One region of the Ancylobacter sp. TS-1 genome, then DNA from elsewhere that is predicted to be linked to it. Evidence: predicted binding sites of a transcription regulator. Region 1 holds the regulator's gene; each other region holds the start of a gene.
What was found. Region 1 encodes PhoB, which activates phosphate uptake and scavenging genes when phosphate is short. Its sites were predicted from a motif close to TGTCATNNANCTGTCAT; they were not measured.

Region 1 (7,349 bases):
CGACAACCACGCGCTGAAGAACATCAACTTCGAGATCCCCGAGAAGCGCGTTACCGCGATGATCGGGCCCTCGGGCTGCGGCAAGTCCACCCTGCTGCGCATCTTCAACCGCATGTATCAGCTCTATCCGGGCCAGCGCGCGGAAGGGAAGATCCTGTTCGACGGTCTCGACCTGCTCGGCAAGGATCTGGATTCGACCGTCGTGCGCTCGCGCATCGGCATGGTGTTCCAGAAGCCGACGCCGTTCCCGATGTCGATCTACGACAACATCGCCTTCGGCGTGAAGCTGCATGAGCGCCTGTCCAAGTCGCAGATGGACGAGCGCGTCGAGTGGTGCCTGCGCAAGGCCGCGATCTGGGAGGAGACCAAGGACCGTCTCCACACCTCGGCGCTCGGCATGTCGGGCGGCCAGCAGCAGCGCCTGTGCATCGCCCGCACCATCGCGGTGCGCCCGGAAGTGATCCTGCTCGACGAGCCCACCTCGGCGCTCGACCCGATCTCGACCTCGAAGATCGAGGACCTGATCGACGAGCTGAAGCAGGAATTCACCATCGTCATCGTGACGCACAACATGCAGCAGGCGGCCCGCTGCGCCGACATCACCTCGTTCTTCTATCTCGGCGAACTGATCGAAGTCGGTCCCTCCGCCGAAATCTTCACCAATCCGCGCGAGGCCCGCACCCGGGACTACATCACCGGCCGCTTCGGCTGAGCCAGCGACGAGAGAGGCTACCCCCATGACCGACCATATCGTCTCGTCGTTCGATACCGACCTCAAGGAACTCGGCCGCCGCGTCGTCGAGATGGGCGGGCAGTCCGAGCGCCTCGTCGCCGACTCCGTCCAGGCGCTGGTCAAGCGCGATTCCGAACTGGCCCAGAAGGTGATCGTGCTCGACGGCCCGGTCGACCTGCTCCAGCGCGAGATCGAGGAAAAGGCGGTTCTCACCATCGCCCGCCGCCAGCCGCTGGCCGGCGACCTGCGCGAGATCGTCGCCGCGATGCGCATCGCCAACGACCTCGAGCGCATTGGCGACCTCGCCAAGAACACCGCCAAGCGCGTGCTGGCGCTCACCGGCGAGTTCCACCCGCAGAAGCTGGTGCGCGGCGTGGAGCACATGTCGGGCATCGTGCTCGAGCAGCTCAAGATGGTGCTGGATTCCTATGCCAGCCGCGACGCGGCCCGCGCGCTCGACGTCTGGCAGCGCGACGGCGAGGTCGACGTGCTCTACACCTCGCTGTTCCGCGAACTCCTCACCTACATGATGGAGGATCCGCGCAACATCTCGCTGTGCACGCACCTGCTGTTCTGCGCCAAGAACATCGAGCGCATCGGCGACCACGCCACCAACATCGCCGAGACGGTGCATTACCTGACCACCGGCCAGCTGCTCACCGAGGAGCGGCCGAAGCAGGACACCAGCAGCCTGACCAGCGTGGCCTTCCCGGCCTGAGGCCCGTCCCGGGACGAACCCCGGGGCGACGAGCGATCGGATAGCAGACCATGCCCACCAATATTCTGATCGTGGAGGATGAGGAGCCCCTCACCCTCCTGCTCCGCTACAATCTGGAATCGGAAGGCTACGCGGTCGACAGCGTCGGCCGCGGCGACGAGGCGGAGACCCGCCTGCGCGAGAGCGTGCCGGACCTGCTCATCCTCGACTGGATGCTGCCCGGCCTCTCCGGCATCGAGCTGTGCCGGCGCCTGCGGGCCCGGCCCGAGACCGAGCGCATGCCGATCCTCATGCTCACCGCGCGCGGCGAGGAGACCGAGCGCGTGCGCGGCCTCGCCACCGGCGCCGACGACTATGTGGTGAAGCCCTTCTCCGTGCCCGAGCTGGTGGCCCGGGTGCGGGCGCTGCTGCGCCGGGCCAAGCCCGAGCACATCTCGACCCTGCTGCGTGCCGGCGACATCGAACTGGACCGCGAGACCAAGCGCGTGCATCGCGCCGGCCGTGAACTTCATCTCGGCCCCACCGAGTTCCGGCTGCTGGAGTTCCTCATGCAGTCGCCGGGCCGCGTCTATTCGCGCGAGCAGCTTCTCGACGGCGTGTGGGGGCAGGACGTCTATATCGACGAGCGCACCGTGGACGTGCATGTCGGCCGACTGCGCAAGGCGCTCAACCGCCCGCGCCAGCCCGACCCGATCCGCACCGTGCGCGGCTCCGGCTATTCCTTCAACGAGATGTTCGCCCGCGCGCATTGAGCGGGGCGACGATGCCGGGCCGCCACCGTCGCCCAAGCTACCGTCGCCCCGGACGGTCAGGCGCGGGTGATCGACAGCCCGCCATCGACCAGATGGGCGGTGCCCGAGACGAAGGAAGAGTCGTCCGAGGCGAGGTAGAGCACCGAGCGTGCCAGTTCCTCCGGTTTGGCGACCCTCTTCAGCGCATGCAGGCCGGTGACGAAAGCCTGCGCTTCCGGCGTGTCGTTGGCCTCGCGGAACATGTCGGTCTCCACCGCGCCGGGCAGGATCGCGTTCACCCGGATAGCCTGCGGCCCGAACTCGGCGGCCAGCGCCTGGGTGAGGCCGATCAGCCCGGATTTGGAGGCGGCATAGGCGGCGAGGCCGGGAAACGCCGCCGTGTAGCCGACGAAGGTCGAGGTGAAGATCACCGAGCCGCCGCCGGTCTTCAGCATCTCGCCGATCTGATGCTTGGCGCCGAGGAAGGAGCCGGTGAGGTTCACCGCCAGCGTGTCCTCCCACCCCTTGGCCGAGACGCCGGTGCTGGGGCCCTTTTCGCCGAGCGTGCCGGCATTGTTGACGGCGATGTCGAGCCGGCCGAACCGCTCCACCGCCAGGGCCGCCAGCGCGCGGTCATAGTCCTCGTCGCGCACGTCGCCGGCGAGCACCGCCGCCGTGCCGCCGGCCGCGACGATCTCCGCCGCCAGCGCGTCGAGCTCGGCCTGCCGCCGGGCACCCAGCACCAGCTTCGCCCCCTCGCGGGCGAACAGCACCGCCGTCGCCCGGCCGATGCCGGCACTGGCGCCGGCGATCAGTGCCACCTTTCCATCAAGACGTCCCATCTATGTCTCCTCGCAATGTCCAAGACCGCCCATGGCGGCGCGTCGGCGAGTAGTATGGTGATAACGTCGTGTTCGGATTAGCCTGCAAACGGCGGAAATCGTGTCCGGAGAAACCGAACGATGAAACTCGACGGCATTGCCGCCTTCGTCGCCATCGCCGAGGCGGGCTCGATCAGCGAGGCGGCCCGCCGGCTGCGGCTGGCGAAGTCCGTGGTGAGCGACCGGCTGGCGCAGCTCGAACGGCAGCTCGGCGCAAGGCTGGTGCATCGCTCGACACGCCGCCTGACGCTGACCGAGGACGGTCTCGTTTTTCTGGAGCTGGCGTCGCAGTCCCTACGCGGTCTCGAGGAGGCGGCCGCCACGCTCGCCGAGCGGCGCGGGACGCTTTCCGGCCCGCTGCGCCTCTCGGCGCCGGTGTCGCTGACCGCCCTTCATCTCGGCCCCGCGCTCTACCCGTTCCTGCGCCGCCATCCGCAGATCGACCTGACCATCGAGCTGGACGACCGCGTCGTCGATGCGCAGGCCGAGGGCTATGATGGCGTTGTGCGACACGATCCGATGCGCGACAGCCCGCTGACCGCCTGGATTCTCGCGCGCAGCCGGCGCGTGCTGGTCGCCTCGCCCGACTATGTCGAGCGCAACGGGGCGCCGGGCAATCTCGCGGAACTCGAGGACCATCGCGGCATCTTCTACACCCATCGCGGCATCGCCGACTGGCGCTTCGAGGTGGGGGAGAAGGCCGTGCAGGTGCGCGGCCGGCCGGGGCTGCGGGTCAACAACGGCGTGGTGATGCGCGACGCCGCCATCGCCGGGCTCGGCATCACGCTGCTGCCGCTGTTCATCGCCGGGCCGGACATCCGGGCGGGTACGCTCAGGGTGGTCGATGTCGGCGCCGAACCGGAAGCCGAGTTCATCTATGTCGCGCATCCCGAGGGGCGCCGCCCCTCGACCAAGCTGCGCGCTCTGGCCGACTGCCTGCGCGAGGCTTTCGGCGATCCGCCCTATTGGGAAGCCGGACTCTAGGCCGGCCCGCAACGGTCCGCCTGCGGGGAACCGAGCCCGGCGGTGTTATTCCGCCGGCCGGTTGTCGCCCTTCCTCGGCCAGTTGTGCGAGAGCACGAAGTCGGCGATGCGCGGGGCGATCTCGGCGCGGAAGCGCGAGCCGTTGAACACGCCGTAATGGCCGACCGTCGGCTGGAGATAATGCGCCTTCTTGTCGTCGGGCAGGTTCGAGCACAGCCGGTGCGCCGCCCGCGTCTGGCCGACGCCGGAGATGTCGTCATTCTCGCCCTCGACGGTCAGCAGCGCGACGTTGCGGATCTTCGAGGGATCGACCTTCTCGCCGCGATGGGTCATCTGGCCCTTCGGCAGCGACTGGTCGATGAACACGGTCTGCAGCGTTTGCAGATAATATTCCGCCGGCAGGTCCATGACCGAGAGATACTCGTCGTAGAACTCCCGGTGCTTGGCGGCGGAATCGCCGTCGCCCTTCACCAGATGGCCGAACATGTCGGCATGGGCGCGCAGATGGCGCTCCAGATTCATCGACATGAAGCCGTGCAGTTGCAGGAAGCCGGGATAGACCTGCCGCATGACGCCGGCATTCGGCCACGGCACGGTGGTGATCACGTTGCGGCGGAACCAGTCGATCTCGCGGCCATGGGCGAAGATGTTCACCGCCGTCGGGCTCTCGCGCGTGTCGATCGGCCCGCCCATCAGCACCATGGAGGCGGGCACGCTCGGGTCGTCCATCGCCTCCATCCGCGCGACGGCGGCCAACACCGGCACCGCCGGCTGGCAGACCGCCAGCGCGTGGACCCCGCCGCCGAGGTGGCGGAAGATCTCGATCAGATAGTCGATATAGTCGTCAAGGTCGAAGCGGCCCTCGGCCATCGGCACGTTGCGGGCGTCTTCCCAGTCGGTGACATAGATGTCGTGGGTGGGCAGCAGCGTCTGCACCGTGCCGCGCAGCAGCGTCGCGTAATGGCCGGAGAGCGGGGCGACGACCAGCATGCGCGGCTGCGGGCGGCGCGGCGCGTGCGGAAAGTCGCGCTTGAAATGCAGCAGCCGGCAGAAGGGCCGCTGCCACACCGTCTCGATCTCGACGGGAACATGGGTGGCGCCCACCACCGTCTCGGTGATGCCCCAGTCCGGCTTGCCGTAACGCCGCGTCGTGCGCTCGAACATCTCGAACGAGGCCGACATGGTCTTGCCGAAGCCGGTATGGGACAGCGGGTTGGCCGGGTTGCGGTAGAACAGCCGGCCGGCATCGGCCATCACGCGCAGCGGGTCGAGCGCGGCATGGCCCATCTCGAACATCCAGTAAAGCGGCTTGGAAAGCGACGAGGCCGTATCGATCGCCGCTGCGGGCGCTGCCACCGCCTCGGCCGCGTCGGGCACGTCTCCGAATACGCCGATCGCCATGAATACCTCCTGTGTCGGCCCCGTCGCGCATCTCCTCGCCGGGCCCGCTCTTCTTGTGCGTTGCAGCATAGATAGGCTCTTTCGCGGCGCCGTCAACGAGGACGCGCTCTCGCCCTCCGGTCGCCTCTGCGGCTATAGAGGGTCGGATGGCGCCGTTCCGGCGCCGGGGACGGGGCAGGTTCATGTCGCTCTCGCTCGACCATCCCATCGGCGAACGCTTCTTCGGGCTGCGGCTCGATACCCTCATCCGCCTGCGTTGGCTGGCGATTTCGGGCCAGACCCTGGCCATCGTGGTCGTCCAGTGGCTGTTCGGCCTGCCGCTGCCGATCGGCGCCTGCCTCGCCGTCGTCGCCCTGTCGGCCTGGCTGAACCTCGCCCTGCGATTGCGCAATCCGGGCGCGCGGCGGCTCTCCGACGCCGAAGCGGCGTGGCTTCTGGCCTATGACATCCTCCAGCTCGCCGCCCTCCTGTTCCTCACCGGCGGCCTAGCCAATCCCTTCGCCCTGCTCTTCCTCGCCCCCGTCCTGATCTCGGCGACGGCGCTGTCGCCGCGCACGACGGTGCTGCTCGGCATGCTGGCGGCGGTGTGCGCGGCGCTGGTCGGGCTCTGGCAGATGCCGCTGCCCTGGGCGGCCGACGGCGTGATCGGGGCGCCGCCGGAACTGCCGCCGATCTATCTGGCGGCGATCTGGCTGGCGCTCGCCATCGCCATCGCCTTCATCGGCGTCCATGCCTGGCGGGTGGCGGAGGAGACGCGCGAATTGTCGGAGGCGCTGGCCGCCACCGAGCTTGTGCTGGCGCGCGAGCAGCACCTCTCGGCGCTCGACGGGCTGGCCGCCGCCGCCGCCCATGAACTCGGCACCCCGCTCGCCACCATCACCGTCGTGGCCAAGGAGCTCGCCCGCTCGCTGCCGCCCGACAGCGCGCTGAGCGACGACATCAGGCTGGTCAGCGAGCAGGCCGATCGCTGCCGCGCCATCCTGCGCACGCTCACCTCGCTCGGTGCCGGAGACGCCCCCTTCGACCGCATGCCGATCTCCCACATCATCGAGGATGTGGTGGCGCCGCACCGCAATTTCGGCATCGCCATCGAGGTGACGCTGCCGACCCGCAACGACGACGAGCCGATCATCGCGCGCAATCCGGGCCTTCTCTACGGCCTCGGCAACATCGTCGAGAACGCCGTCGACTTCGCCCAGGAGCGGGTCAGCATCGTCGCCAACTGGACCGAGCTCGACGTCTCCATCACCGTCACCGATGACGGCCCCGGCTTCCCGCCCGAGCTGGTGGACAGCATCGGCGCGCCCTATGTCACCAGCCGTGGCCGCAACCGCTGGCGGCGGGGCGTGGACGCGGAGGGCGAGGAGGTGGAGGAGGGGCTCGGGCTTGGCGTCTTCATCGCCAAGACCCTGCTGGAGCGTTCCGGCGCCGAGCTTGCCTTCGTCAATCGCCCCCCGCCGGCCCATGGCGCCATGGTAAGCGTGCGCTGGCTGCGGCGGGTGATCGACATCTCCGGCGAGCGCGGGGTGCGGGAGGACGACTCCGCCCCGGCGTGAGCCGTCGGCTGCGACGTTTTGCGCTTGCCGCGCGCGGGGTATAAACTCGCCCAAAAGTCGAACGAAGGGACGCACCGTCTCGCCGCGTCCGCCGGTATCCGTCCCGCCACGACAGCATGGCGGTGCGCGGGTGGTGCGGCCCGCCTCTGGGAAAGCTCGAAATGCTCGATACCACGTTGGAAATGCAGGACCGCACGCTGCTGATCGTCGACGACGACCGGCCGTTCCTGCAGCGCCTTGCCCGCGCCATGGAATCGCGTGGCTTCACCGTCACCACGGCGGAAACCGTGGCCGACGGGCTCGCCAGCGTGGAAGGCGGGGCGCCGGCCTTCGCGGTGGTCGACA
Region 2 (7,349 bases), 640 kb from region 1:
GGCCTGTCCGGTTGCGCGCGGGATTGGCTGGCGACTTGTACATCAGAACGAAAGTGGTGGCGGCGATCGGGTAAGCCTCGGGAGCCTCGGAATCATTAATCGTGGCGAAGAAATCGCGCGTCTTCGTCCAGTCCACGCCGAGCGCCGCGGCCTGGAACGAGGCGGCGCTCGGGGCGATAAAATGGCCGGCACGGTTCTCCACCAGGCCATAGGTGAGCTTGGCCTGCGTCACATAGGTGAACTCGACATAACCGATCGCGTTCGGTGTCCGCTGAACGGCGAGGGAGACACCTTCATTGCCACGCGCGCCACTGCCGACCGGCCAGGCGACGGAACTGCCCTCGCCGAGCTCCTGCTTCCATTCCGGGCTCGTCTTGGAGAGGTAGGACACCCAGTTGAAGGTGGTTCCAGACCCGTCCGAGCGATGGATTACGGCAATCAGGCTATCCGGCAAAGAAAGATCCGGGTTGAGTGCCTTGAGCGCGGGATCCGACCATTTGGTGATCTTGCCCATATAGATGTCCGCCAGCACGCCACCCGTAAACCGCATCGTGCCGGGCGCGACGCCGTCGATGTTCACGACCGGCACCACGCCACCGAACACGATCGGAAACTGGCCGAGGCCAAGCCGTTCAAGTTCCTCCGGCTTCAGCGGCTTGTCGGAGGCGCCAAAGTCGGTCGCCTTGTTGCTGATCCGGTTCACGCCGCCGGAGGAGCCGATTGACTGGTAGGCAACGATCGTCCCGGTGGATTGGCGATAGACCTCCGACCATTTCCACATGATCGGATAGGCAAAGGTCGAGCCCGCACCACTCAATTCGTCGGCGCGCGCGCCCGACACGAGGATCAGCAGAGCTGCAGCAATCAGGGCAAGGGAGGAGCGGCGCATCGGAACACCCTTAAAAATCAATCCGTCGGGATAGATCGACGAATGGTTAGAAGTGATATGCGACACCCCCATGACACGGGAAGACATTTCTTTTTGTCGAGAATTTTCGACGTATAATGCGAACATCATCTCGCAGATTCAGCGGCGACGGGGTGGCTGCTGCCAAGTTCCGCGTCCCTCATACAGTTATTGGAGGCATTTCGCCGAACACGTACCCGCGATCCATTCTGATGTATTGCGGCATGTTTATGTTATTGATCAACCTAAATGTCGATTTTCATATTATATATAAAAATATTTAATACATAAACTATTGATAATCCGCGATTTGTTAACGTTTAGGTTCGGAACTTAGATTCGTCTATTCAGAGCAATTAAGAACCGAGACGGCTCTGTCACACACTTGTAACAGAGCAACTCTAGGACAGCGCCGTATCGGGGGGGGGGCCTCCCTAGGTTCAGCTTCAAACGGGAGTGAGCGATGAAGACAATCACCATGGCTGGCGCGCTCGCGCTGCTCGCGGTCAGCGGCGCGTTCCATGGCGCCAGCGCACAGGCCGTTGTCCAGGCCGATGGCTCCTCGACCGTCTTTCCAGTGACCGAGGCGATGGCCGAGGAATTCCAGAAGGCTAATCCGAACATCAAGGTGACAGTCGGCCTTTCAGGAACTGGCGGCGGTTTCAAGAAATTCTGCCGTGGCGAGACCGACATCTCCAATGCCTCGCGCCCGATCACCGCAGCCGAGCAGAAGGCCTGCAAGGAAGCGGGTGTCGAGTATATCGAGCTTCCGGTGGCGCTCGATGCGCTCACCGTGATCGTGCATCCGTCCAATGACTGGGCGTCGGAGATGACGGTTGCCGAGTTGAAGACGATCTGGCAGCCGGAAGCCCAGGGCAAGATCACCAACTGGAAGCAGGTGCGCTCCAGCTTCCCCGACAAGCCGCTCGTGCTGTACGGGGCCGGCGTGGATTCCGGCACCTACGACTATTTCACCGCCGCCATCGTCGGCAAGGAGCACTCGAGCCGTGGCGACTTCACGGCCTCCGAGGACGACAACGTGCTGGTGCAGGGCGTTGCCGGCGACCCGAATGCGCTGGGCTTCTTCGGCCTCGCCTATTTCGAGGAAAACGCCGACAAGCTGAAGGCGGTCAAGATCAAGCTCAATGACTCCGCTCCTGCAGTCGAGCCGAACGTCGAGAATGCCCGCACCGGCAAGTACCAGCCACTGTCGCGCCCGATCTTCATCTATGTGAGCAAGAAGGCGGCCGAGGCCAAGCCGGAAGTCGCGAAGTTCGTCGAGTTCTACCAGGACCCGAAGCACGCCGTCGAACTGGTCAAGGAAGTCGGCTACGTGCCGCTGCCCGAAGCCGCGCTCAAAGCCTTCCAGGAGCGCTTCGCCAAGCGCGAGATCGGCACCGGCTTCACCGGCTCCAAGGTCGGCGTGTCGGTCGAGGATTTGCTCAAGGAAAAGCTCGTCTATTGATGCCGCTCGGACCGGGAGCGGTGAACGCTCCCGGTCCGTACCCTCAACAACCGGAATGGTACAGTGCCCGCCTCCACGACCCTGATGCCGCTTCTCGTCTCCCCGCGCTTCCTGGCGCGCCGTCGCCTGATCGACCGGGCGATGCGCGCCATCATGTTTGGAGCGGCTTTCGTTTCCGTGCTCGTGACCATGGGTATCGTCTATGTTCTGGTGAGCGAGAGCGTGCGCTTCTTCGCTCAGGTGTCGATGGTCGACTTCCTGACGGACACGCAGTGGACGCCCGTTTTCCAGGACAAGCACTTCGGCATCATGACCCTGGTGTCGGGGACCCTGATGACGTCCGGCATCGCCCTGGTGGTCGCGATTCCGGCGGGAACCATTCTCGCCATCTATCTCAGTGAATTCGCCCCGCCGACTTTGCGGGAAATCATCAAGCCGTTTCTGGAGCTCATTGCCGGCGTGCCCACCGTGGCCTTCGGCTACTTCGCCCTGCTCTTCCTGACGCCGCTGTTCCAGACCTTCATCCCCGGCCTTGCCGGCTTCAATCTTCTGGTTCCCGGCGTTGTCATGGGAATCATGATTCTTCCCTACATCGTCTCAGTCAGTGAGGATGCGATGCGCGCGGTGCCGAACACGCTGCGCGAGGGCGCGTATGCGCTCGGCTACACGCGGATGCAGACCGGCGTGAAGATGGTGATACCGGGAGCCCTCTCGGGCATTACCGCAGCCTACATGCTCGGCATGTCGCGCGCGGTCGGCGAGACGATGGTGGTCGCGATCGCTGCGGGACAGCAGGCGAAGATCGCGCTCAATCCCCTGGAGGGCGCCGCCACCATCACGGCCTACATCGTGCAGATCAGCCTTGGCGATGTGCCGCACGACTCGATCGCCTATCTGACGATCTTCGCCGCCGGGCTGACGCTGTTCCTGATGACCCTCACCTTCAACATCATTGCCTTCGTGCTCCGGCGTAAATACCGCGAAGTCTATTGAGGCCTCCCTGCACGATGACCGACCTATCCCCATTGGCTGAAGCCGAGATCATCCGCCGCGCGCGCCGATCCGAAAAGCGGTTTGCGCTGCTCGGCCTGTCAGTGCTCAGCTTGACCATGCTGGTCCTGCTGACCCTGATCATCGACTTCATGGTGGATGGTCTTGGTCGCATCGACTACGACTTTCTCACCAGCTTTCCTTCCCGCCGCCCGAACGACGCCGGCATTCTCTCGGCCTGGGTGGGCAGCGTGCTGGTCATGATCGTCACCGCTTCGCTCGCCGTTCCGCTCGGCGTGGCCGCCAGCCTATATCTCGAGGAATACGCGCCCAAGAACCTCATAACCAACCTGATCGAGATCAACGTCACCAATCTCGCCGGCGTCCCCTCCATCATTTACGGGTTGCTGGCGCTCGGCTTGTTTATTCAGATGTTTGGCCTCGGCCAGACCATCTTTGTCGCCGGCCTCACGCTTGCCTTGCTGATCCTGCCCATCATCATCGTCGCGACACGCGAGGCCGTGCGATCTATCCCTCAGGAGGTGCGGGAGGCCGCCTTCGCCCTTGGGGCTGATAAATGGCAGACGGTAGGGGGCTACATCCTGCCTGCGGCGCGGCCCGGCATCCTCACCGGCGCCATCGTCGGCATGTCGCGGGCGATCGGGGAAACGGCGCCGATCATCACGATCGGCGCGCTTACCTTCATCGCCTTCCTGCCCCCTTCGCCGGTGGGAACCGAATTCCCCTTCATCAATTTCGATTGGCTGGGATCGCCCTTTACCGTGATGCCCATCCAGATGTTCAACTGGGTCTCGCGGCCGCAGGCGGGCTTCCATATCAACGCGGCGGCGACGGGTCTCATCCTGCTCGCGATGACCCTGCTCATGAACGCTGGCGCCATCTGGCTGCGCTACAAACTCAGAAGGGCCATGCGGTGAATCGGCTTTCTCCCAATGATTCCACTCATCTCATCAAACAGGTCGAGGCGGCTCCGCGCGTCCTCGACGCGGCACCGGACCTGCGTATCGATGTGCGCAATCTCGATTTCTACTACGGCACCTTCCACGCCCTGAAATCGGTCCAGCTGCCGGTCGCCAACGCCAAGGTGACAGCCCTTATCGGTCCCTCGGGATGTGGAAAAAGCACGCTGCTGCGAAGCTTCAACCGCATGCACGATCTCTATCCCGGCAATCGCTATGAGGGAGAGATCCTGCTGCTGCCTGAACAGTTGAACATTGTGGGGCGTGACGTCGACCCGATGTTGGTGCGCCTGCGCATCGGCATGGTGTTCCAGAAGCCAAACCCTTTCCCAAAGAGCATCTATGACAATGTCGCCGCCGGCCTGACGATCCGTGGCATCAAAAGCCGATCGGTTCTCGATGAGCGGGTCGAAAGGGCACTGCGGCAGGCTGCCCTGTGGGACGAGGTCAAGGACCGGTTGAAGACGTCGGCCTATGGCCTTTCGGGCGGGCAGCAGCAGCGTCTGTGCATCGCGCGCGCGCTCGCACCGGAACCGGATATCCTGCTTCTCGACGAGCCGACCTCGGCACTCGACCCGATCGCTACGGCCAAGATCGAGGATCTGATCGATGAATTCCGGGATCGCTACACGGTCGTTATCGTCACGCACAATATGCAGCAAGCCGCCCGGATCTCGGACTACACCGCCTTCATGCATCTCGGACTTATGGTGGAATATGGTGCTACGGCCGAGCTGTTCAGCCAGCCGAGGGATGAACGGACGATCGCCTATGTCACCGGAAGATTTGGATAGTGCGCGCGGGCGATAGCGCATGCCTGGTAGACGTGCGGCGGGCCGACGGACCGGAGTAATCTCGCCGGGCCTGCCGCCTCAGTTCATGGTCTCAAGTGCCAGCGCGATCCCCTGGCCGCCGCCAATGCAGAGCGTAACGACGCCGCGCCTCAGTCCATCGCGCTTCATTGCGTGAAGCAGCCGCGTCGTCAGGACGGCACCGGTGGCTCCGATCGGATGTCCGTGCGCGATCGCGCCGCCTTCGACGTTGACCACGTCCTCCACAAGGCCGAGTTCACGGATGACGGCGAGGGCGATGGCGGCGAAGGCTTCGTTGATCTCGATGCACTCGATGTCGCCGACTGACCAGCCGGCGCGTTCGAGCGCCTGGCGCACCGCCGGCACGGGGCCGATGCCAAAGAAGCCGGGCTCGACGGCGCCGACGCCATAGGCGACAAGGCGTGCCGCCGGTGTGAGGCCGTTGGCTTCGGCGAAGCCGCGCTCGGCGAGGATCATCGCCGCCGCCCCCGTGTTCAGGCCGGGCGCATTGCCGGCTGTAATCGTTCCTTCCTTGCGGAAGGCCGGCTTAAGCTTCGCGAGGGAGTCAACTGTCGCGTCCGGGCGATTGTGCTCGTCGCGCGCGAAGGACTCTGGCCCCTTCCGGCCCTTGATTTCCAAGCCGACGATCTCGTCGTCGAACTTGCCGGCGGCCTGCGCCGCGGAAAAGCGCTGTTGCGACCGGGCCGCCCAGCGGTCCTAGTCCTCGCGGCTGATCTGGTACTTCCCGACCAGATCCTCGGTATGCCAACCGGAATGCTGACCCGAAGAGGCGTCGTTCAATCCGTCCCGAAGCATGGAATCATAGATCTGGCCGTCCCCCATGCGATAGCCCCAGCGACCGCCGCTCAAGAGGTAGGGCGCCATGTCCATGTTCTCCATGCCGCCTGCCACCATGGCCTTGGCGAAGCCGAGCCACACCTCCTGGGCGGCGCAGGCGATCGCCTGCGCACCGGAACCACACACGCGGTTGACGGTCATTGCCGGGACCTCGACCGGGATGCCGCCATGTATGGCGGCTTGCCGGGCCGGATTCATCCTGTTTCCCGCCTGAATCACATTGCCCATGACGACGCCGTCGATCGCTGCGGGATCGAGGCCGGTGCGCCGAAGCGTCTCGCGGACCACGGCCGCACCCAGTTCCGTCGCGGGAATGGCCTTCAGGGCGCCGTTATAGGTGCCGATGGCGGTACGGACAGGTGCGCAGATGACGACTTCGGGTCGGGACATTGAATGGCTCCTGGCTGCGAGCATCCCACGGATGCAATCAGACGACGTCATCTGGCGCGAGGCGGCATTGATCCTTGTCACCGACTTCGATTTGCAGCGTGACGTGGGCGATGGAGAACTCATGCGCCAGTTCGCCGGCAACCTGATCGAGAAAACCGTCGCCGGGATGCCCGCCCGGCATGATCAGATGTGCCGTCAGCGCCGCTCTGGTCGTGCTCAAAGACCAGATGTGCAGATCGTGGACGCTGGCGACACCCGGACGTGACGCCAGCCACGCCAGGACTTCTGTGCGGTCGATGGCGGACGGGACGCCGTCGAATGAAAGACCAAGACTGGAGCGCAGAAGCCCGAAGGAAGTCCAGGCGATCAGCAGGCTGACGAGAATGGCGACAGCGGGATCCAGCCAGGTCCAGCCCGTCAGGAGGATTCCGGCCGCAGCCATGACCACTGCGACCGAGACTGCGGCATCCGCGGCCATGTGGAGAAAGGCGCCCTCGGCATTCAGGTCGCTGTGCCGGCTGGTGCGGAAGAGCAGTGCCGTTCCGGCGTTGATCGCAATGCCGACAAGGGCGACGCCCAGGATTGTGGCTCCCGGTACGGCGACAGGTTCCTGGAACCGCTGAACCGCCTCCGTTACAACGGCGCCAACCCCGATCAAGATCGCCACGGCGTTGGCGAGTGCCGCCAGGATGGTTGCTCGCCCCAACCCGTAGGTGAAGTGCGACGTCGGCGGGCGGGCTGCCAGAACGGTCGCCCCCCAGGCGATCAGGAGCCCCGCGACGTCGGTCAGGTTATGCGCCGCATCGGCAAGCAGCGCGAGCGATCCGGTCGCAAGTCCCGCGATCAGCTCGATGACGACGTAGCCGGCATTCAGCGCCACTGCCCAGCGGAATGCCGGAGACAAATCGGTTCGTTCGGGTAATCCGTGGGTGTGGCTTTCGCTCATG
Region 3 (7,349 bases), 650 kb from region 1:
GGACCGGGTGTCGCGGGCATAGTCGGCCGAGACCAGCGGGCGCGGCTCGAAGCCGAGAATGCCGGCAAGCGGCCCCTGTGCGGCTGAGCGGAAAAGCTCATTTACTTCCTCGATCGTCGTCGCGCGCTTCATCTCGAACACCGCATCGGTGAGCGAGGCGTTGAGGACAGGCGCGCGCACCGCATGGCCGTTCAGTTTGCCCTTCAGCTCAGGATAGATCAGCGCGATGGCGGTGGCGCTGCCCGTGGTGGTCGGCTGCAGCGACAGCATGGCGGAGCGGGCGCGGCGCAGGTCCTTATGTGGGGCGTCGACCACCACATTGGTGTTGGTGGGGTTGTGGATCGTGGTGATCTGGCCGTGGCGGATACCGATCGCCTCATGCACCACCTTCACCACCGGGGCGAGACAGTTGGTCGTGCAGGACGCCGCCGTCACGATGGGGTGCATCGCCGGCTCATACAGAGGCTCGTTCACGCCAACGACAACATTGAGAACCGAAGGGTCCTTCACCGGCGCTGCGACGATGACCCGCTTGGCGCCACGCTCAAAATGGCCGTGAAGGACGGCCGGGGTGAGGAACTTGCCGGTGCATTCCAGCACGACATCGACGCCAAGGTCGCCCCACGGAATATCCGCCGGCGCGGCATGGGCGGAGAAGGAAATGCGCTTCCCGTCGATCATGACGGCATCGTCGCCGACGGCCTCGACTGGCGCGCGCCAGCGGCCCTGCACGCTGTCGAACTCAATGAGATGCGCAGTCGCCGCAGCACCGCCCTTGATCTCGTTGAAATGAACAATGTCGAGCCGGTTGCCGGCGCGCGGATCGCTGGCCTGCCGCTCGGCCGCGCCCATCGCTGCCCGCAGCGCCAGCCGCCCGATCCGTCCCATGCCGTTAATGCCGACTCTCATACCGAAGACCCCTCGATGTTGATGTGCCCGGCGCGGGCGTCAGCAGTTTCGTTCTGCAAAGCCATTGCGCCGTACCAGCCGGGAATGACAGTCCGGTGACATTCGCGAACCAGCGGGGAGCCCGGTGGGCCATGCCGTTTCATGTGATCGGTCCGTCTATTTCCGTTGGCGCCAAAACAGAGTAGCGTGACTGGAACAAGAATAACTATAAACAGGAAACGTCATGCCAAGAGACACGATCGTTGGATTGGACAGGCGCGTCTTCATGGTGTCTATACTCTCCTGTGCGGCGACGACTACGGTTTTGAACCGGCCGTCTCAAGCAATATCATCAGAAATACGATTCGGATTGACGCCGGTTTTTCTCACATCGGATCTCGAATTGCTTGGTCGCCTGCAAACATATCTTGCCCGAACGACCGGCACGCCAATTAATCTGATTACCCGCCGCACCTATCAGGAGATCGTTGCTCTCCTTATTTCGAGACAGATCGACGCGGCGTGGATCTGCGGCTACCCCTATGTCATGCACGAGTCCGAGCTTCAGCTCGTGGCCCTGCCGCAATGGCGCGGCAAGCCCCTCTATCAGTCTTATCTGATCGTCGATGCCGATCGCCGGGCGGAAGGCCTCCCCGATCTCAGGGGCGACGTGCATGCCTTCTCGGATCCGGATTCGAATTCCGGCTTTCTGGTCACGCGCGCCGCCCTGGCGCAGGCGCATCTCCGGCCCGAGACGTTTTTCGAGCGGACCTTCTTCACCTATGGCCACCGGAACGTCATTCGCGCGGTTGCATCGGGGCTTGCGACGTCTGGATCGGTGGATGGCTATGTCTATCAAGTGGTCGCCGAGCTGGAGCCTGAACTCACCGCCCGCACCCGCATCCTCCGGCGATCCGAATGGCTCGCCTTCCCTCCGATTGCCGCCCCTCGGATCCCCGTTGATCGTGAGCGCCTCGAACGGCTTTCCGCCGCCTTGCTGAACATGTCGATGGACGAAGATGGACGCGCCATCCTCGCCATGCTGCGGCTCGATGGGTTCGTGCGCGAGGACGCCAGCCTTTTTGATCCGATCGCGGCCAAAGCCGCCATCGTCGCATTGGCGGGCTAGCAAATGCTCTCCCGCCTCAACCCGCGCGCCTGGCCCGTGACAGTGAAGGTGCCGCTCGCCGTCGCCGCCCTCATGGTTCTTGTCGGCGTCGTGCTTTCCGAGCGCGTGCTGTCGCGCCTGGACCAATCCCAGGAGCGTCACCTGCGCGAGCTCGCCCAGAGCTATCTGGACGGCCTGTCTTCGGCGATCGCTCCCTCCATCCTGCGTGACGATGTCTGGGAGGTCTTCGACGCGATCGAACGGGCGCAACAGCTCAACAAGAGCCTGCGGCCGGCGGAGACGATCGTCGCCAACGCCGATGATCGGGTGATCGCTGCTTCCGATCCGCGGCTTCATCCGGTCGGCAAGGCCGTGGCGACCTCGATTGTCGACGCCACGGGTCAGGGAACCTTCCGCTTCGACTCCGGCGCCGATCAGGCCTATGCCCAGCGCGAACTTTCCTATCCCGGCCGGAAGGTGGGGACGATCTATGCGAGCTTCGATACGCGCCATCTGGCGATCGAGCGGCGAGGCGTCCTGACCACGCTCGTTCTTACCAACGGGTTCCTGACCCTCCTGCTGGCGGCGGCCGGCTGGTTGCTGGTAGCACGCATGATGCGGCCGATCCGCATTCTGTCGGACCATCTGGGCAGCGCGCGCGAGACCGATGTCGCGCCCATCGCGCCGGAGATCGTCGCCGCCAGCCAGGGCGAATTCGGCCGCCTCTTCCAGGCTTACAACGCGCTCGTGCAGTCGACGGCGGAGCGGCAGGAACTGTCCAAGCGGCTCGCCGAGGAAGAGCGCCTCGGCAGCCTCGGTCGGCTGGCCTCGGCCCTCGCCCATGAGATCAACAATCCGCTCGGCGGACTATTCAATGCGCTCGCTACCGTCAAGAGCCATGGCCATATCGAGAGTGTCCGTGTCGGCTCGGTGGGGCTGCTTGAGCGCGGACTGGTCGGCATTCGCGACGTGGTGCGCACGACCCTTGCGCTCTACCGCACCGATGGCAGCCGGCGCGACCTGATGGCGACAGACATCGAGGATCTTGGGCTCCTCATCGCTCCGGAAGCCCGCCGGCGTGAAGTCAGTGTCACCATCGGCAACGCGCTGGAGGGCAGCGTTCCGCTGCCGAGCACGCCGATGCGGCAGGCGATCCTGAATCTTCTGCTCAATGCCGTCGCAGCAGCTCCGGCGGGATCCGTCGTCGCGCTTTCGGCGGCAAGCTGCGGGGACGGGCTCGTCGTCGAGGTCCGCGATTGCGGCCCGGGCCTGCCGCTCGAGGCAGCCGCGCTTCTCACCGGCACCGCTGGCGCCCGCCCCCTGCGTGACGGGGCGGGCCTCGGGCTTTGGATGACGCACCGGCTGCTGCATGAACTCGGCGCCACCATCGCGGTCGCCTATCCTGAGACTGCGGGCACCTGCGTGCGCGTATCAATTCCCTTCGAGCGCGACGAGGAGTTCGCCCATGTCGCCTGATCCCGTTCTGATCGGCCTGGTCGAAGACGATCCCATCATGGGCGAAAGTCTGGTGCAGCGACTGACGCTCGAAGGCATGGCCGTCAAATGGTGGCAGGCTGGGCAGGACGCGCTGGGGGAAATCGCCGACCAGCGCTTCAGGGCGATCATCTGCGACATCCGGCTTCCCGACGTGACCGGGGAAGCGGTGTTCCGCGAAGCCGGGCGTCGCGCCAATGCGCCGCCCTTCCTGTTCATCACTGGCCATGGCGATATCGACCAGGCCGTCCGGTTGATGCGCGCGGGCGCCGCCGACTATGTCACCAAGCCGTTCGAAATGGACGACTTCCTGGCGCGCCTGGGCGATCTCGTGCATCCGCCGCTTGAGGCCGACGGTGCGGTTCTGGGCATCTCGCCGGCGATCCGCGAGGTCGAAAGGCTTCTGCGGCGCGTCGCCCGTGTCGGCTCCAGCGTGCTGATCACCGGCGAAACCGGCACCGGCAAGGATGTCGCCGCCCATTTCCTCCACACGATGTCCGATGCCGCAAACGAGCCCTTCATGGCGGTGAACTGTGCCGCCATTCCCGCCGACCTGCTGGAAAGCGAGCTGTTCGGTCACGAGAAGGGCGCCTTCACCGGCGCCGCGCAACGCCATCTCGGCTATGCCGAGCGCACCGGATCGGGCGTCCTGTTTCTCGACGAGATCGGCGAATTGCGGCCGGAACTGCAGGCAAAGCTGTTGCGCCTGATCGAGGATCGGACTTTCACCCGCGTCGGTGGCGAACGGCCGCTGCGGTTCAACGGCCGGCTCGTCACCGCCACCAACGCCGATCTTCCCCGCCGTGTGGCCGCAGGCAGCTTCCGCGAGGATCTGTACTACCGGATCAATGTCGTCACGGTGCGCATGCCGTCGTTGCGGGAGCGGCGGGAGGACATTCCCTGGCTGATGGAACGGGTCTTCGCCGAACTCTCGGGCCGGTTGGCGACCCAGGCCAACGGCATCAGCGCCCTCGCCGAGGAAGCCGCGCTTGCCCATTCCTGGCCCGGCAATATTCGCGAGCTGCGCAACCGCATGGAGCGTGCCATGGCGCTCGGCATGGGCCCCTGGATCATGCCGGGCGACCTGTTTCCCGAGCAGGCCGCGGGCGGCCCCGTGGGCGCCCCTCAGCTCGGCTCGCTGGAGGAGGCGCGCCTTGATGCCGAGAAGCGGCACATCCTGCGTGCGCTCGCCAGCACGCAGGGCGAGATCAGCGCAGCGGCGCGGCTGCTCGGCATCGGGCGCACCACGCTGTGGGAGAAGATGCGCCGGCTCGGTCTGGGTGCCGAGCCGTAGGGCGCAGCCTGCTGTTCGAAAGTCCGAACCAACGGCAGCGCAGCATGTTCGGATTGCCGAACACGGGGCGTCGGCAACCGCCTGACGGCTAAACGTAAGCCGCTGAATTTTATCGCTATTCTAAACTGGCCCACCTCCTGCAAAGCGCTGTCTTCCGCACGCGGACACTGCATGATGGGAGGGAGCGAATATGAAGAGGTGCCAAAGCCTCGTAGATGCCGGCCGCCGCCAGTTTCTGACGGGTGCCGGCGTAATGACCGCCGGAGCGGCCGCAGCAACCGTGCTGCCGGCGCAGGCCAAGGCGGCCGAAGCGGCAGCCGCGCTGGTCAAATACCCGGCGAACCGGCTGGCCAACGTCAAGGACCTCACGACCAATGAGCCGCTGGATGTCGCCTATCCCGACGAGGATGCGCCGGGCGTCCTGCTGAAGCTCGGCACGCCCGTACCGGGCGGCGCCGGGCCTGAGGGCGACATTGTCGGGTTTTCGACCGTCTGCCCGCACAAGGGATTTCCGCTGGCCTATTCCGCCGGCGACAAGACGCTGAACTGCCCCGGCCATTACTCGCGCTTCGACTGCGAAAAGGGTGGGCAGCAGGTCTGGGGGCAGGCGACGCAGAACCTTCCCCAATACGCGCTGCGGATCGACGACAAGGGCGACATCTACGCCGAAGGCGTCGACGAGCTTCTGTACGGCCGCCTATCGAACGTGCTCTGAGGGAGGAAACAATGGCTTACAAGCGCCAGATAGGCCGGCTGCCCATCGTCCCGGCCAACGCCAAGGTCCACAACGTCGTCTGTCACTACTGCATCGTCGGCTGTGGCTACAAGGCCTATAGCTGGGACGCCCGTTATGAGGGCGGTACCGCCCCGGCAGACAACGCGTTCGGCGTCGACCTCGCCGAGCAGCAGGGGGCGGACACCCCGGCCTGGTACGCCCCGTCCATGTACAACATTGTCCGCCAGGACGGCCGAGATGTGCACATCGTCATCAAGCCCGACCGCGAATGCTCGGTGAACTCCGGCCTCGGATCGGTGCGCGGCGCGCGCATCGCGGAGATGAGCTATTCGCGCCAACGCAACACGCAGCTCCAGCGCCTTACCGATCCGCTGGTCTGGCGCTACGGCCAGCTGCAACCGACCAGCTGGGACGACGCGCTCGACCTCGTCGCCCGGGTGACATCGGCCGTGATCGCCGAACAGGGCGAGGATGGGCTGTTCGTCTCCGCTTTCGACCATGGCGGCGCCGGCGGCGGCTATGAGAACACCTGGGGCACCGGCAAGCTCTATTTTGGGGCGATGAAGGTCAAGAACATCCGCATCCACAACCGCCCGGCCTACAATTCCGAGGTTCACGGCTCGCGCGACATGGGCGTCGGCGAACTGAACAATTGCTATGAGGACGCCCAGCTCGCCGACACCATCGTGGCCGTCGGCACCAACGCGCTGGAAACCCAGACCAACTACTTCCTGAACCATTGGGTGCCGAATTTGCGCGGCACCTCGATGGACAAAAAGAAGGCCGAGTTCGGCAGCGAGCCGGTGGCTCAGGGCCGGGTGGTCATCGTCGATCCGCGCCGCACAGTGACGGTCAATGCCTGCGAAGTGGAGGCGGGCAAGGACAACGTGCTTCATCTCGCGCTCAATTCCGGCACCGACCTCGCGTTGTTCAACGCCTGGTTCACCTATGCGGCGGAAAAGGGCTGGATCGACCGGGAATTCATCGGCGCGTCCACGAAAGACTTCGACAAGGCGGTCGCCGCCAACAAGGTCTCGATTGCCGAGGCGGCGGAGATCACCGGCCTTTCCGAGGCCGACATCGTCAAGGCGATTACCTGGATCGCCGAGCCCAAGATCGGCGGCGCCCGCCGCCGCACCATGTTCGCCTATGAGAAAGGCCTCATCTGGGGCAACGACAATTACCGCACCAACCAGTCGCTGGTGAACCTCGCGCTGGCGACCGGTAATATTGGTCGTCCGGGCGGCGGCTGCGTGCGCATGGGCGGTCATCAGGAAGGCTATTCCCGCCCCTCCGACGCCCATGTCGGCCGCCCCGCCGCCTATGTCGACAAGCTCTTGATCGAGGGCAAGGGCGGCGTCCATCACATCTGGGGCTGCGACCACTACAAGACGACGCTGAACGCACTGGAGTTCAAGCGCGTCTACAAGAAGCGCACCGATCTGGTGAAGGATGCCATGAACGCTGTTCCCTATGGCGATCGGCCCGCCATGGTCGCGGCGATCATGGACGCGATACGCAAGGGAGGGCTGTTTTCCGTCGACGTGGACATCGTCCCGACCAAGGTCGGCGAGGCGGCCCACGTCATGCTGCCGGCGGCGACCTCGGGCGAGATGAACCTCACCTCGATGAATGGCGAACGGCGCATGCGGCTCACCGAGCGCTATATGGACCCGCCCGGCGTTGCCATGCCGGACTGCCTGATCGCGGCACGGATCGCCAACCACATGCAGCGCGTGCTCGGCGAGATGGGCAAGACCGACATGGCGGCGAAATTCTCCGGCTTCGACTGGAAGACCGAGGAAGACGCCTTTATGGACGGCTATCAC
Region 4 (7,349 bases), 700 kb from region 1:
TGACGCTCGGCGTCTATGTCGGCGCGAGCTGGCTTCAGCGCCGCTGCGGCGGCATCGCGTTGCTCAATCCGGTGCTGGTGTCGGTGACGGTGATCGTGCTGCTGCTGAGCCTCGGCGGCATCGCCTATGCGGACTATCTGCGCGGCGCCCAGTATGTCGGCGTCTTCGTCGGGCCGGCGACGGTCGCCCTCGCTTTGCCGCTCTTCGACAATCTCGGCTCGATCCGGCGCTCGGCGCGGGCGATCCTGCCGGCCATCGCCATCGGCACGCTGACCACCTCGCTGAGCGCGCTGGCGATCGGCCATCTGCTCGGCGCGTCGCGGGAGGTCTCGCTCTCCCTCGCCGTCCATTCGGCGACGACCCCGATCGCCATGGGCATCACCGAGGAGGTCGGCGGCGTGCCGGCGCTGGCGGCGGCCTTCACCCTGCTCACCGGCCTTTCCGGCGTGCTGCTGCACGGCCCGGTGATGCGGCTGGCGCGGGTGAAGGACTGGCGCGCCCGCGGGCTCGCCGTCGGCACCATCGCCCACGGCCTCGGCACCGCCCGCATGCTCCAGATCAACGAGACCGCCGGCGCCTATGCCGGCATGGCGATCGGCATCGCCGCGCTGCTGACCTCGATGATCGTGCCGCTGGTGGCGAGCTTCTGGCCCGGCTGACCGCCGGAGCGCCTCGCGTCAGGCAAACACGTAAAAAAGCATAGCGATATCAGCGGGTCTTCGCGAAACTTATCCAGTTCGGGATATTGCCCGACGAACATCCGGCTGCGATAAATATTCGCCCAGGACGCGGCTGGAATTGCTTGAGCTGACGACCGCCTGACTATCGAGAAACGCGTGCGGATACCAATCCGTCACGGGTTTCCGCTACGTTCGGTCGCGACCGACTGTTCCGCCTGCCTGGATTTGCGGTCACCGGGGGCCGGTGACACCTCGACAGGAGGCGTCTCTTGCAGCAGTCAGTCATTCACGATCATCCTGAGAGGGTCCGCTATCCCCTCATGGAACAGCCGCTCGTCGGCTTCCTTCTGGCCGTCATGGCCGGTTCCATGAACGCGTGGACGCTTCCCAACGCGCAAACCTTCGCCACCGTCCAGTCCGGCAATGTGGTGCAGAGCGGCTTCTGGCTCGCCCAGGGCGAGTTCGAGAAGTTCACCTTCCCCTTCCTCTCGGTGATCGCCTTCGGCCTCGGCTCCGCCTTCTGCGGCATCCTGATGACCACAGCGCTGCGCAAGGGGCGCGTCTTCACGCCCTTCGTCCTGTTCCTGCAGGCGATCATGCTACTGGTTCTCTGGTACCTGGCGCACGACAAGGTCGCCGACCCGGCGGCCGCGATCGACCCGCACTACATCGCCTATGCGATCAGCTTCGTCGCCGGCATGCAGGGCAACGCCTTCCACAAGAGCCACGGCATGCTCTACGGCAACGTCGCCGTGACCTTCGTCGTGCAGATGGCGTTCAACTTTCTCATTCAGGGGCTGTTCCGGCGCGACGGGATCAATGGCGAGCCCAACCTCTACTGGTCCGGCCTGTTCTTCCTGGTCCTGCTCGGCTTCGCCGCCGGCGGCGGCATCGGCTTCCTGATCGGCGACTATGTGCTGAACAGCGGCGCCATCCTGCTGCCGGCCGCCATCGCCGGCCTGCTCGGCATCCTCGCCCTGAGGGAGCGCAAGACCCCCGGCGCAGTCGATCCCTCCGCCGGCGGCCAGTTCGCCTGACCGGCGCGCCCGCCCGGCCTTCCGGGCGGGTGCCACGACCGCCGCCGGCCGCCGGCCGGCGCGCCACGACCGCCTGCGGCGACGCTTCCATCCATTTCAACCAGGAACACTGCGATGACAGACCTGAAACAGCCGATCGTGGGCAGCAAGGGCGCCGACATCGTCGGGCCGCGCAACCCGGACGTCGAGGCGCAGAACCCGGATATCCTGATTCCGCCGCTGACCGACCATGGCGGCATCCCGAACCTCAAATTCCCCTTCGCCATGGCGCATAACCGCCTCGAGGACGGCGGCTGGGCGCGCGAGGTCACCCAGCGCGAAATGGGCTCCCTCAAGGAGCTTGCCATCGTCAACATGCGCCTGCCGGCCGGTGTGGTGCGCGAGATGCACTGGCACAAGGAGGCCGAGTGGGCCTATGTGCTCAAGGGCCGGGTGCGCTTCTACCTGATCGACGACGAGCGCCAGACGCTGGTCGAGGACCTCGAACCCGGCGACCTCTGGCTCGCCCCGGCCGGCTTCCCGCACGCGATCCAGGGCCTCGAGGAAGGCACCGAGTTCGTGCTCGTCTTCAATGACGGCAATTTCTCGGAGAACCAGACCCTTCTCGTCACCGAGCTTTTCGCGCACACCCCGCGCGAGGTGCTGGCGAAGAATTTCGGCGTGCCGGTCGAGGCCTTCGACGGCATCCCCGCCGAGGAGAAATACATCTTCCGCCAGCCGGTGCCGCCGCCGATCGAGCAGGTCCGCGCCGAGCTTGGCGCCGTGACCTTCACCGACAAATACGTGTTCCGCGCCTCGAAGGTCGCCCCGACCCCCTATCCCGGCGGCGCCACCACCGTCGTCGATTCGAAGACGTTCGAAGTGACCAACCTCGCCGCGCTGTTCATCGACCTCGAACCGGGCGGCATGCGCGAGATCCACTGGCACCCCGACGCCGACGAGATCCAGTACTACATCAGCGGCAAGGCCCGCATGACCGTGTTCGACGCGGTCGACAATGCCCGCACCTTCGACTTCGTGGCCGGCGATGTCGGCTATGTCCCGAAGACGCTCGCCCACTACATCGAGAACACCGGCGACGAGCCGGTGCGGGTGCTGAACGTGTTCCACACCGGCGTGTACCGCGACGTCTCGCTCAACAACTGGCTGGCCCTGACGCCGAAGCATCTGGTCAAGGGCCATCTGGACGTCGGCGATCCGCTGATGTCCTCGCTGCGCGCCACCCGCCAGGCCGTCGTCAAGGGCTGACCGGCGGGCGGGGGCGCGGCTGCCCCCGTCATCGGCCCCGTAAACGCAGGACGGCGGCGACCGGGACACCGGCGCCGCCGTCACCTATTCGATGCCGTCACCTATTGGACCCCGGCGACGCTCGCGCGCCGCCGGCCCGCAGGTCAGCCCAGCAGCGGATCCGGGTTCAGGTCGTGCAGCGGAACGTCGGCGATGCCCCAGCTGCGGGTCACGACGTGGATATGCACGTCATCGGCGCCGTTCTTCTTGAGGATGCCGACGATCTTGGCATCGCTCGCCGGGTCGGGCGCGTGCACCCACAGCAGCAGGCCGCCATTCAGCAGCTGGTCGCGGACGACATTGGCATGCTTGCGGCCGAAGGTCCGGGCCAGAAGCAGCCCGACCGCGCCGCCGGCTGCCGTGCTGCCCACCGTCAGCGCCAGCGTCGGGATCAACGCCGCGCCGCCGGTGCCGATGACGGCCGCCGCGCCGATGCCGGCGAGCAGGGCCGGCGCGCCGACGACGGCGGCAAGGCCCTCATGGCGCGTGTCGCTGGAGACGAAGGCCGCGCGCGGCGCATCGCCGCTTTCCGCCAGCTCCTCGACGGTCTTGCCGCTGAGGCGGGCGGCATGGGCGAGCAGGCTCATATCCTCCTGCGTCAGCCCGGCCTCGATCAGCTCATCCACCGCGGCATTGAGCGAGGCCTCGTCGGCGAAGACGGCAACCGCCTCGCGCTCCTCATAGGCATAGTTGCCCGATTCCTGTTCCGCGACCCCAGCAGCCATGTCGGCACCTTTCTTGGATTGGCAGTTTCCTCGGGGGCAGTTTAGAGGCCCGCCACAACAGCGCACAAGATGCCCCGGCACCCGGGCCCGGCGGCAAAAGGACCGACCCGGCCGCCGCCGTCCACATGCGGGCCGCCGGACCGGCCGGTCCCGTCACGCAAGTGTCGCATAGCGCTCCTAATAATATGTCGATATGTCCCGACGTATTGCTATAAAGGTGTCCCGATGCGCCGTCTCCTTCCCCTGATCGCTGCCGCCCTGCTGGTCCTGACGGCGGGCGCCCGCGCCGACGAACTCAGCGGCGCAGGCTCCACCTTCGCCTATCCCATCATCTGGAAATGGGCGCAGGCCTATCGCGAGGCCAGCGGCACCCTTGTGGAGTACCAGTCGGTCGGCTCCTCCGCCGGCGTGAGTCGGCTCCGCGACAAGGCCGTCGATTTCGGCGCCTCCGACAAGCCGCTGAAGCCCGAGGACCTCGAACGCCTCGGGCTCGGCCAGTTCCCCATCGTGTTCGGCGGCGTGGTGCCGGTCGTCAACCTCGCCGGCATCGCGCCGGGCACGATGCGGTTCACCGGCAGCGTGCTTGCGGACATCTACATGGGAAAGATCACCCGATGGTCGGATCCCGCGATCCGGGCGCTCAACCCGGACCTTGCCCTGCCCGACAGCCTGATCGCCGTCATCCATCGCTCGGACGGCTCGGGCACCACCTTCAACTGGGTGTCCTATCTCTCCAAGACGAGCGCGGAATGGAAGCGGACGCTGGGCGAGGGAAGCGCCGTCGCCTGGCCGGTGGGCAGCGGCGCGCGCGGCAATGAGGGCGTGGCGACCGAGGTGCAGCGGACGCCGAACGCCATCGGCTATGTCGAGTTCACCTATGTGACGCAGGCCAGGCTCACCTATGGCCTGGTCCAGAACCGCGCGGGCCGGTTCATCGCCCCGAGCGCGGCCTCGTTCCAGGCCGCCGCGCTCGGCGTGGACTGGACGCAGACGCGCGATTTCTACGCCACCATCAACGATTCCCCGGTGCCCGAGGCCTATCCGATCGCCGCCACCACCTTCATTCTTCTGTACAAGGCCCCGGCGGATGCCGCGCGCAACCGCCTCGCCTTGTCCTTCTTCGGCTTTGCGCTGGGAGAGGGCAGCGACTATGCATCGCGGCTGGGCTATGTGCCGCTGCCGGCGCCGCTGGTGCAGCAGGTGAAGGACTACTGGGCGACGACGTTCAGGCACGGAAGCTGACGCGGGAAACGGAAACGGCACGATGCAGGGCGAGGCAGGACGCGATCAGCCGGTGGATGTGAAGCGCCTCCTGTCGGACGAGGCGGTCGGTATCTTCGACGCACTGGCGCAGCCGACGCGCCTCGACGCCTTCCGCCTCCTGCTGCGCTACGCCCCCTTCGGGCTGCCGGCCGGAGATGTCGCCCGCCTGCTGGCCGTGCCGCACAACACCATGTCGACCCATCTCTCCCATCTGGAGCGGGCGGGCCTGCTGGTCTCCCGCCGCGAAGGGCGCTCGATCATCTACGCGGCGACGCCGGGGCGGACGGAATCGGTCCTGCATCTGCTGCTCGGGGAACTGCCGGCGCCGGCCGACCGGGGCGCGGGCTTCCCGCGCCTGCGGCCGGGCGAGCCGGCGGAACGCTCCTACAATGTGCTGCTGGTCTGCTCGCACAATTCGGCCCGCTCGATCATGGCCGAGGCGGTGCTGAACCGCGAGGGGCGCGGGCGCTTCCGCGCCTTCTCCGCCGGCAGCATCCCGCGCGGGGTGCCGCATCCGCTGGCGCTCGATCTGCTGCGCTCGCTCGGCTACACGACCGAGGATCTGCGCTCCAAGAGCTGGAACGAGTTCGCCGGCGGGGCCGTCGAGCCGATGGATTTCGTGATCACCGTCTGCGACGCCGCCGCCGGCGAGAGCTGCCCGCATTTTCCCGGCCATCCGCTGACGGCGCATTGGGGGCTGCCCGACCCCGCCGCTGGCGGCGGAACCGACGACGAATTGCGGGTGGCGTTCGTGCGCACCTACCGGCAGATCGCCGCGCGCATGTCCGCCTTCGTCAACCTGCCGCTGGAGACCCTCGATCTCGCCAGCCTGAAGGCGCGGCTGGGCGACATCGCGGTGATGGAAGGCGCCACCGAGATGACGCTGGCCGCGCGGGCGGCCTGACGGCGCGCTGCCAGCGAACGGTGTCTTGCCGCTTGATTTATGTCCACCTGTCGGCTATCGTCGACATATGGACACGGATAACGCCCTTTCCGCCTTCGCGGCGCTGTCGCAGCCGACCCGGCTCGACGTCTTCCGCCTGCTCGTCGCCCATGAGCCCGAGGGCCTGCCGGCGGGTGAGGTCGCGCGACGGCTCGACGTGCCGCACAACACGCTCTCCACCCATCTCGGCATTCTCGCCCGCGCCGAGCTGATCGCGCCCGAGCGCCGCAGCCGCCTGATCATCTACCGCGCGCAGCTGGAGACAGTGCGTCATCTGGCTTCCTTCATGTTGAAGGAGTGTTGCGGCGGAAAGCCCGAGATCTGCGCGCCGCTGATCACCGACCTTCAGCCCTGCTGCCCCGCAGGCCCTCATTCCACAGGCACTCATTCCCCAGGCACTCATGCCGCCAAGGAGGCGCGCCATGTCTGACACCGATCCGGCCGGCCACATCTACAACGTGCTGTTTCTCTGCACCGGCAATTCCGCCCGCTCGATCATGGCGGAATCGATCCTCGCCAAGGACGGTCACGGGCGTTTCCGCGCCTTCTCCGCCGGCAGCCGGCCGCGCGGCGCGGTGAACCCGCTGACGCTGGCGACGCTGCGCAGCCTCGATTATCCGACCGAGGGCCTGCGCTCGAAGGACTGGATCGAGTTCGCCGCTGCCGACGCGCCAGTGATGGATTTCGTCTTCACCGTCTGCGACGGCGCGGCGGGCGAGACCTGCCCGGTCTGGCCGGGCCAGCCGATGACCGCCCATTGGGGCATCGAGGATCCCGCCACCATGGAGGGGGCCGAGATCGAGAAGGAGGCCGCCTTCGCGCGCACCTTTCGCTACCTCAAGAACCGCATCGCCGCCTTCGCCGCCCTGCCGATCCGCAGCCTCGACACGATGACGCTGGGCGCCAAGCTCAACGAGATCGGCCGCAGCGAGGGCGCCACCCAACCCCGGCGCGACGTCGCCTGAGGAGGCCCCGATGAGCGACGTCACCATCTACCACAACCCCTATTGCGGCACCTCGCGCAACGTGCTCGGCCTGATCCGCAATGCCGGCATCGCGCCGACCGTCATCGAATATCTGAAGACCCCGCCGAGCCGCGACGAGCTGGTCGCGCTGATCGCCCGCATGGGCGTGCCGGTACGCGCCGTGCTGCGCCAGAAGGGCACGCCCTTTGCCGATCTCGGGCTGGACGATCCGGCGCTCGGTGACGACGCGCTTCTCGACGCGATGATGGCCCATCCCATCCTGATCAACCGCCCCATCGTCGTCTCCCCGCTCGGCGTCCGGCTCTGCCGTCCCTCGGAGACGGTGCTCGACCTGCTGCCCGCCCCGCAGCGCGGCGAGTTCCGCAAGGAGGACGGCGAGCTGGTCGTCGACGCCCACGGCAACCGCGCCGCCTGAACGAGAACCGGAG

Region 2: a site for PhoB is predicted at 949-965, ahead of pstS (phosphate ABC transporter substrate-binding protein PstS). Genes of this name have one in related genera too.
Region 3: a site for PhoB is predicted at 994-1,010, ahead of GBB76_RS17110 (ArsJ-associated glyceraldehyde-3-phosphate dehydrogenase). Genes of this name have one in related genera too.
Region 4: a site for PhoB is predicted at 3,881-3,897, ahead of pstS (phosphate ABC transporter substrate-binding protein PstS). Genes of this name have one in related genera too.

What each region holds. Positions count from the first base shown of each region.
Region 1 covers NZ_CP045144.1:2,982,176-2,989,524, forward strand. Annotated here, with positions in the region: gene pstB (phosphate ABC transporter ATP-binding protein PstB) at 1-712, shown strand, start outside; gene phoU (phosphate signaling complex protein PhoU) at 738-1,451, shown strand; gene phoB (phosphate regulon transcriptional regulator PhoB) at 1,502-2,203, shown strand; gene GBB76_RS14040 (SDR family oxidoreductase) at 2,260-3,024, opposite strand; gene GBB76_RS14045 (LysR family transcriptional regulator) at 3,145-4,047, shown strand; gene GBB76_RS14050 (polyhydroxyalkanoate depolymerase) at 4,093-5,448, opposite strand; gene GBB76_RS14055 (ActS/PrrB/RegB family redox-sensitive histidine kinase) at 5,631-7,004, shown strand; gene GBB76_RS14060 (ActR/PrrA/RegA family redox response regulator transcription factor) at 7,166-7,349, shown strand, end outside.
Region 2 covers NZ_CP045144.1:3,618,908-3,626,256, reverse strand. Annotated here, with positions in the region: gene pstS (phosphate ABC transporter substrate-binding protein PstS) at 1-889, opposite strand, end outside; gene GBB76_RS17040 (PstS family phosphate ABC transporter substrate-binding protein) at 1,371-2,372, shown strand; gene pstC (phosphate ABC transporter permease subunit PstC) at 2,436-3,365, shown strand; gene pstA (phosphate ABC transporter permease PstA) at 3,380-4,300, shown strand; gene pstB (phosphate ABC transporter ATP-binding protein PstB) at 4,333-5,136, shown strand; partial or broken gene GBB76_RS17020 (acetyl-CoA C-acyltransferase) at 5,215-6,402, opposite strand; gene GBB76_RS17015 (cation diffusion facilitator family transporter) at 6,440-7,348, opposite strand; gene GBB76_RS17010 (OsmC family protein) at 7,345-7,349, opposite strand, start outside.
Region 3 covers NZ_CP045144.1:3,633,890-3,641,238, reverse strand. Annotated here, with positions in the region: gene GBB76_RS17110 (ArsJ-associated glyceraldehyde-3-phosphate dehydrogenase) at 1-909, opposite strand, end outside; gene GBB76_RS17105 (PhnD/SsuA/transferrin family substrate-binding protein) at 1,259-2,017, shown strand; gene GBB76_RS17100 (sensor histidine kinase) at 2,060-3,472, shown strand; gene GBB76_RS17095 (sigma-54 dependent transcriptional regulator) at 3,462-4,784, shown strand; gene GBB76_RS17090 (arsenate reductase (azurin) small subunit) at 4,975-5,499, shown strand; gene GBB76_RS17085 (arsenate reductase (azurin) large subunit) at 5,511-7,349, shown strand, end outside.
Region 4 covers NZ_CP045144.1:3,686,534-3,693,882, reverse strand. Annotated here, with positions in the region: gene GBB76_RS17410 (LrgB family protein) at 1-659, shown strand, start outside; gene GBB76_RS17405 (YoaK family protein) at 1,001-1,717, shown strand; gene GBB76_RS17400 (cupin domain-containing protein) at 1,832-2,965, shown strand; gene GBB76_RS17395 (hypothetical protein) at 3,109-3,729, opposite strand; gene pstS (phosphate ABC transporter substrate-binding protein PstS) at 3,955-4,971, shown strand; gene GBB76_RS17385 (helix-turn-helix domain-containing protein) at 4,994-5,896, shown strand; gene GBB76_RS17380 (helix-turn-helix transcriptional regulator) at 5,964-6,365, shown strand; gene GBB76_RS17375 (arsenate reductase ArsC) at 6,358-6,900, shown strand; gene arsC (arsenate reductase (glutaredoxin)) at 6,911-7,336, shown strand.